DNA from 2 places in the Polaromonas sp. P1_F8 genome. Region 1 is predicted to be linked to the other one. Evidence: riboswitches for the same ligand, from Rfam matches in the RefSeq annotation. Region 1 holds a riboswitch; the other holds the start of a gene.
What was found. Region 1 has a riboswitch for S-adenosylhomocysteine ahead of metH (methionine synthase). Riboswitches for the same ligand answer to the same signal wherever they lie in the genome.
Positions count from the first base shown of each region.

Region 1 (3,408 bases):
CTTCGGGACGCATCAGGCACATACACCACCGGGCCTTCGTAATGCGGGGAGATCTTGACGGCCGTGTGCACGCGGCTGGTGGTGGCGCCGCCAATAAGCAGCGGGATCTTTTTGATGCGGAAATGGTCGTCCTTCTGCATCTCGGCCGCCACATATTGCATTTCTTCCAGGCTGGGCGTGATGAGGCCCGACAGGCCGACGATGTCGGCGCCCTCGACCTTGGCGCGCGCGAGGATCTCATGGCAGGGCACCATCACGCCCATGTTGACGACCTCGAAGTTGTTGCACTGCAAGACCACCGTCACGATGTTCTTGCCAATGTCGTGCACATCACCCTTGACCGTGGCGATGATGATCTTGCCTTTGGTCTTGACGTCACCGCCGGCGGCTTCGAGCAGCAGCTTTTCGGCTTCGATGTAGGGCAGCAAATGCGCCACGGCCTGCTTCATCACACGGGCGCTTTTGACGACCTGGGGTAAAAACATCTTGCCCTGACCGAACAGGTCACCGACGATGTTCATGCCGTCCATCAACGGTCCTTCAATCACATGCAGCGGCCGGCCGCCCTCTGCAAGGATCTCCTGGTAGACCTCTTCGGTGTCGGTCACGATGTGCTCGTTCATGCCGTGGACCAGCGCGTGCGACAGGCGCTGGCGCACCGGCAGGGCACGCCACTCGTTTTTCTTGCTGTCGTCCTTGGCGCCGCTTTTGGCGGTTTCCGCCACTTCGATCAGGCGTTCACTGGGAGTGAGTTCGGGCTCGCCTGGCTTATAGACCGGTGTGCGGTTGAGCACCACGTCTTCGACGCGCTCGCGCAGCACCGGATCGAGGTCGTCATACACGCCGACCATGCCGGCGTTAACGATGCCCATGTCCATGCCGGCCTGGATCGCGTGGTACAGGAACACGGTGTGGATGGCTTCACGCACCGGGTCGTTGCCGCGAAAGCTGAAGGACACGTTGGACACGCCGCCAGAAACCTTGGCGCCCGGGAGGTTCTGCTTGATCCAACGCGTGGCGTTGATGAAATCGACCGCGTAGTTGTTGTGCTCTTCGATGCCGGTGGCGATCGCAAAAATGTTCGGATCGAAGATGATGTCTTCGGGCGGAAAGTCCAGCTCATCGACCAGCACGCGGTAGGCGCGCTCGCAGATTTCGACTTTGCGCTCATAGGTGTCGGCCTGGCCTTTTTCATCAAAAGCCATCACCACCGCCGCCGCGCCATAGCGCTTGAGCAGTTTGGCCTGCTGCCTGAAGGGCTCCAGGCCCTCTTTCATCGAGATCGAGTTGACGATGCCCTTGCCCTGGATGCAGCGCAGGCCGGCTTCGATGACGCTCCACTTGGAGCTGTCGATCATGATGGGCACGCGGGCGATGTCGGGCTCGCTGGCGATCAGGTTCAGGAAGCGCACCATGGCGGCCTGGCTGTCCAGCATGGCCTCGTCCATGTTGATATCGATGATCTGGGCGCCGTTTTCGACCTGCTGACGGGCCACGGCCAGCGCCTGCTCGTATTCACCGTTGAGGATCATGCGGGCGAAGGCCTTGGAGCCGGTGACGTTGGTGCGCTCGCCAATATTGACAAACAGCGTGCCCGCACCGATGGCGACCGGCTCCAGGCCGGACAGCTTCATGGGGGGAACATTGGGTAAAGATTCAGTTTCAGACACGGACTCACCTTGAGGCAAAGGTGAGCGTCGTTGCCGCAGGGGCCGCCGGAAGCCGCCGCCTGTAACCCAAGCCTGACGAACGCTTGTGTTCGCTGCAACGCTCCTTGGGTTACCATCATTTTAAGGGCTGAACGCCGCCCGCGCCATATCCTTGCGCCAATGGCAAGAGATACCAACAAAAGTCCAGGGGATAGCCGGAGCCACCATGTTTGAAAACCTGTTCGGCAGAAAACAGAAGGGAACGCCCGATGCGCCCGAGTCCATGCGTCCCAAAGACCGCATGCGGGCCATTGAGGGCTCCAGCACGGCCGAGCTTGCCGCCAGGCTGCTGATTGCACCAACCGCCCTGATGCAGCTCACGCCCGAAGAGGCTTTCACTGTCGTCAGCTACATGACGCCGCGCAGGATTTCCGAGGGAACGACCTTCATCCGCGAAGGCGACAAGAGCGATACCGGTTATATGGTGCTGCTGCTCGAAGGCGAAGTCACCGTCGAAAGCATTGTGGTCAGCCGCCGCACGCCGGTCACCATCACGGTGCTGGGCCCCGGCAGCCTGATCGGCGAAATGGGCCTGGTCGACGGCCAGGCGCGGCTGGCATCATGCACTGCCAGCAGCGACGTGAGCTGCGCCGTGCTGTCGCGCGCAGCGCTTGAAAAAATGGGGGAAGAGCAACCGGTGACTGCGGCCAAACTGATGTTTGCCGTTTCGCTGCGCATCGCCGAACGGCTGCGCGACACCAGCGAAAAACTCAAGATGTACAGCCAGCTGGTACAAGCCATGCAGCAGGAAATCGACCGGCTGATGCCGGGCTGATTTCCGTCTGGCAGAAAAGCGGGGATGGCGGCAGGCTGGCCGCCCTTTCGATTTAGTCGAGCTTGATTTTGGCGACCTTGATCAGGCGTCCATAGTCGGCGTGCTCTTTCATCACCATGTAGGCAAAGTCGGCAGAGCTCATGGGGCTGGGGGTAGCGCTCATGCGTGCAAACTTTTCCGCGGTATCGGGCGTGTTGAGCGCGTCGGCGAATGCCCGCTGAAGCTGGTCTGCCGTGGCTTTGGGAAGGTTGGCCGGGCCAAAGATGCCGAACCAGGTGCTGATGTGAAAGCCGGGCAACACGTCATTGATGGTCGGAATTTCCGTGAAGCTGCTGGAGCGGTTGATGGTGGTCACGCCAAAAGCGACCAGCTTGCCCGACTTGATGTTGGCGCTGGCAGAGGCCAGGTTGTCGAACATCAGGTCGGTCTGGCCGGACAGCAGGCCAGCCTGCGCCTGGGCCGAGCCGCTGGAAGGCAGGTGCACCACGCTGATCTTGGCCAGGCTTTTAAACAGCTCGCCCGCGAGGTGGCCGGCGCTTCCATTGCCGCCGGAGGCATAGTTCAGCCGGCCGGGATTCTTGCGTGCGTAGGCAATCAGGTCCTTGGTGTCCTTGATTTTCAGCCGCCTGGCCGTTTCGGCATTCATGACCAGCACGTTCGGCACCCGCGCCACCAACGTGATGGGCGTGAAGTCCTTCAATGCGTCGTAGGGCATGTTCGGGTAGAGCCATGGGTTGATGGCATGGGTGGCCACCGCCCCCATCACCAGCGTATGGCCGTCTGCAGGCGCCTTGGCGACGAGGGCCGCACCCACGTTTCCGCCGGACCCCGGCCGGTTGTCAACCGTGACTTCGGTTTTGAGCAGGGGACGCAGCTTCTCGGCCAGGATGCGCGCAGCGTTGTCCAGCGGGCCGCCGGCTGGAT
Region 1 is NZ_JBFUBS010000004.1:355,039-358,446, reverse strand. Features, by position in the region: gene metH (methionine synthase) at 1-1,670, opposite strand, end outside; S-adenosyl-L-homocysteine riboswitch at 1,686-1,782, opposite strand; gene AC1D1J_RS16565 (Crp/Fnr family transcriptional regulator) at 1,876-2,484, shown strand; gene AC1D1J_RS16560 (Bug family tripartite tricarboxylate transporter substrate binding protein) at 2,537-3,408, opposite strand, start outside.

Region 2 (3,408 bases), on a different contig from region 1:
CATCGTCAATGGCCTGGCCATTGCGGCCTTCTTCGGCCTGGGCGCTGCTTCGCCGACTTTGTTGAGGCGCTTTTCGCCCGTGCGCATGAGCGCCATCGGCATGAGCTTGCTCGCCGTGGGCGCAGGTCTGGTGGTCCTGTCGCTGGCCACCCGTTCCGTGGCGCTGTTTTTCGCGGGGACGGCGCTGGCCGGTTTCGGCGGCGGCTCGGCTTTCTCCGCGCAGGTGCAGACGCTGGCGCCGATGGCACAGCCGCACCAGCGGGCGGAGTTGTTTTCTGCGCTGTACGCCATCAGCTACCTGGCCTTCAGCGTGCCCGCCATGCTGGCAGGCCGGCTGATCGCGCCGCTGGGCTTGCCTGCCACGGTAGAGGGTTACGCCGCGCTGGTGCTGGCCGTGGCGGCCCTCGGCGCCTGGCTGCGCTGGGGCTCGGTGCGCCGCCAATATAGCTAACCCCTGCTGACGCTCACTTCGTGTAGCGTCCCCTCTCCTTCAGGGGACGTTGCCTGCGGCCGGGCAAAGCCCGATCCGCGGCACCCGCTGAGGTAACGCGGGGCAGCTGCGGTTGTTAATCCAGTAAAGCGCGCGCCATTTCGGTGAAACCTGCGCCGCGCTCGCCGCGCGTTACGTAGCGCGGCAAGTGCGCCAGCTGCGGAACAAAGCGCGCGATGTTGGCCACGCCCACGCTGTTGGCAAAGGTCTTGAACATCAACTGGTCGTTGGTTGAATCGCCCACATAGACCCATTGGTCCATCTCGGCGTCCAGGTCGCGCTGCCAGAGCTGCCGGACTATCCAGCGCGCGCCTTCGAGCTTGTTGTGGCTGCCATACCAGCCATTGATATGGATGCTGCTCACGGTGGCGTGCATGCCCTCGCTTTTCATCAGCGCCACCACCGCGGCGATTTGCGCGTCGCTCAAATGCACAAACTCACTGTGATCGATGGCGATGTCGGTTTCGCGGCCCGGCGAGTCGGTGGCGCGGGTGATGCCTGGCAGCTCGCGCTCGATGCGCGCCAGCACGGCCTGCATGCGGGCGAAGTTGGCGTCGCGAGTCGCCGCATCCTGTTGATACAGTTTTGATAGCGGCTTGCGCCCGTCCTGCTTGGTCTGCCGGCCATTTTCCTGTTCGGAAAGCAGCGCCACCGCACCGTTTTCGGCCACGATGGCATCCACCGGCCAGGTCACTGCGAAGGGTTCGCTCCAGCCCACCGGCCGTCCTGTGATGGCCACGACCTTGAAACCGCGCGCTTTCAATTCGCCCAGCGCAGCCAGCGCATCGGCCGTGATGGCGCCTTCAGTGGTCAGGGTGTCGTCGATGTCGGTGAAGACGCCGGTGATGCGGCGCCGCTGGCTGTCCGGCCAGGTGTTCAGTTCTTGCATGGTGAAATTTTCGCACTGAATGTGGCCCCCACGCTCCCCCACTTCGTGTGGGTCGCTGCCCCCCCGAGGGGGCCGCCCGCCTGTGGCCCGGCAAAGCCGGTTCCACGGCTCATGCTGGCTTGAAGATTCAGGGCGGATGCAGCGGGAGTATTTCACCAGTGGGGGCCGAGGGTCCGGCTTTGCCGGCCCCAGGCGCCGCCCCCTTGAGGGGGGAACGGGCTACACGCCAGTGAGCCTGGACGGGGGTGATTTGTTATAATCACGGCTTCCTGAGGAGCGTTGCAACCCACTCCATGTGGTCTAGGCTCAGGACTTTCATTTGCAACCACGCTCACCCGCATGTGCTTTCAAACCGGGTGAGGCTAACAACAAACTCCCCGATTGACGTACAGGCTCGTGGCTATTTTGCCCAGTTTGACCTATGACTTTCGGAGTTACCAAATGAGCGCCGTCCTGAAACCTTCCACCGACTACACCATTGCCGATATTTCGCTTGCCGCCTGGGGCCGCAAGGAACTGAACATCGCGCAAACTGAAATGCCCGGCCTGATGGCCATCCGCGAAGAATTCGCGAAGGCGCAGCCGCTCAAGGGCGCGCGCATCACCGGATCGCTGCACATGACGATCCAGACCGGCGTGCTGATCGAAACCCTGCAGGCCCTGGGCGCTGAAGTGCGCTGGGCTTCGTGCAACATCTTCTCGACGCAGGACCACGCTGCCGCCGCGATTGCCGCTGCCGGCACGCCGGTGTTCGCCATCAAGGGCGAAACCCTGGCCGACTACTGGGACTACACCCACAAGATCTTCGAATTCAGCGGTGCCAAGGGCACGCCTGAAGAAGGCCCCAACATGATCCTGGACGACGGCGGCGACGCAACGCTGCTGATGCACCTGGGCACCAAGGCCGAAAAAGACGCGAGCCTGATCTCCAAACCCGGCAGCGAAGAAGAAATCTGCCTGTTCAACTCGATCAAGGCCAAGCTCGCGCAAGACCCGACCTGGTACAGCCGCCGCCTGAAGAACATCATCGGTGTGACCGAAGAAACCACCACCGGCGTGTTGCGTTTGAATGAAATGTCGGCCAAGGGCACGCTGGCCCTGCGCGCCATCAACGTGAACGATTCCGTCACCAAGTCCAAGTTCGACAACCTGTACGGCTGCCGCGAATCCCTGGTTGACGCCATCAAGCGCGCCACCGACGTGATGGTCGCCGGCAAGGTTGCACTGGTTGCCGGCTACGGCGACGTGGGCAAGGGCTCTGCACAAGCCTTGCGCGCCCTGAGCGCCCAGGTGTGGGTGACCGAGATCGACCCGATCAACGCCCTGCAGGCCGCGATGGAAGGCTACAAGGTCGTGACCATGGAATACGCCGCCGACAAGGCTGACATTTTTGTGTCCGCCACCGGCAACAAGAACGTCATCACCTATGAGCACATGGCGAAGATGAAAGACCAGGCCATCGTCTGCAACATCGGCCACTTCGACAACGAAATCGACGTTGCTGCACTCGAAAAATGCACCTGGGAAGAGATCAAGCCGCAAGTCGACCACGTGATCTTCCCGGACGGCAAGCGCATCATCCTGCTGGCCAAGGGCCGCCTCGTGAACCTGGGTTGCGGCACCGGCCACCCGAGCTTCGTGATGTCGTCGAGCTTTGCCAACCAGACGATCGCACAGATCGAGCTCTTCACCAAGAAAGACGCGTACGAAGTGGGCAAGGTCTATGTGCTGCCCAAGCATCTTGACGAAAAGGTCGCCCGTTTGCACCTGAAGAAGGTTGGCGCTGTGCTGACCGAGTTGAGCGACGAGCAGGCTGCGTACATCGGTGTCAGCAAAGCAGGCCCGTACAAAGCCAACACCTACCGCTACTGATCCCGCGCTACTGCGCGGCCGTGATGCGTCGTTGCGGGTCCCTCCATGAATCCTCACGTACCTCCAGTACGCTCCGGTTCATGGGTCCTCCCGCGCCTAGCCTGACGGCCGCTCGCGACGCGCTGAGCCCTTTTTTTCTGGAACTACATGCGCGCTG
Region 2 is NZ_JBFUBS010000002.1:419,368-422,775, reverse strand. Features, by position in the region: gene AC1D1J_RS10915 (MFS transporter) at 1-451, shown strand, start outside; gene AC1D1J_RS10910 (HAD-IIB family hydrolase) at 567-1,379, opposite strand; S-adenosyl-L-homocysteine riboswitch at 1,645-1,719, shown strand; gene ahcY (adenosylhomocysteinase) at 1,821-3,251, shown strand; gene AC1D1J_RS10900 (TlyA family RNA methyltransferase) at 3,399-3,408, shown strand, end outside.
Region 2: another riboswitch for S-adenosylhomocysteine. It lies ahead of ahcY (adenosylhomocysteinase); the one in region 1 lies ahead of metH (methionine synthase).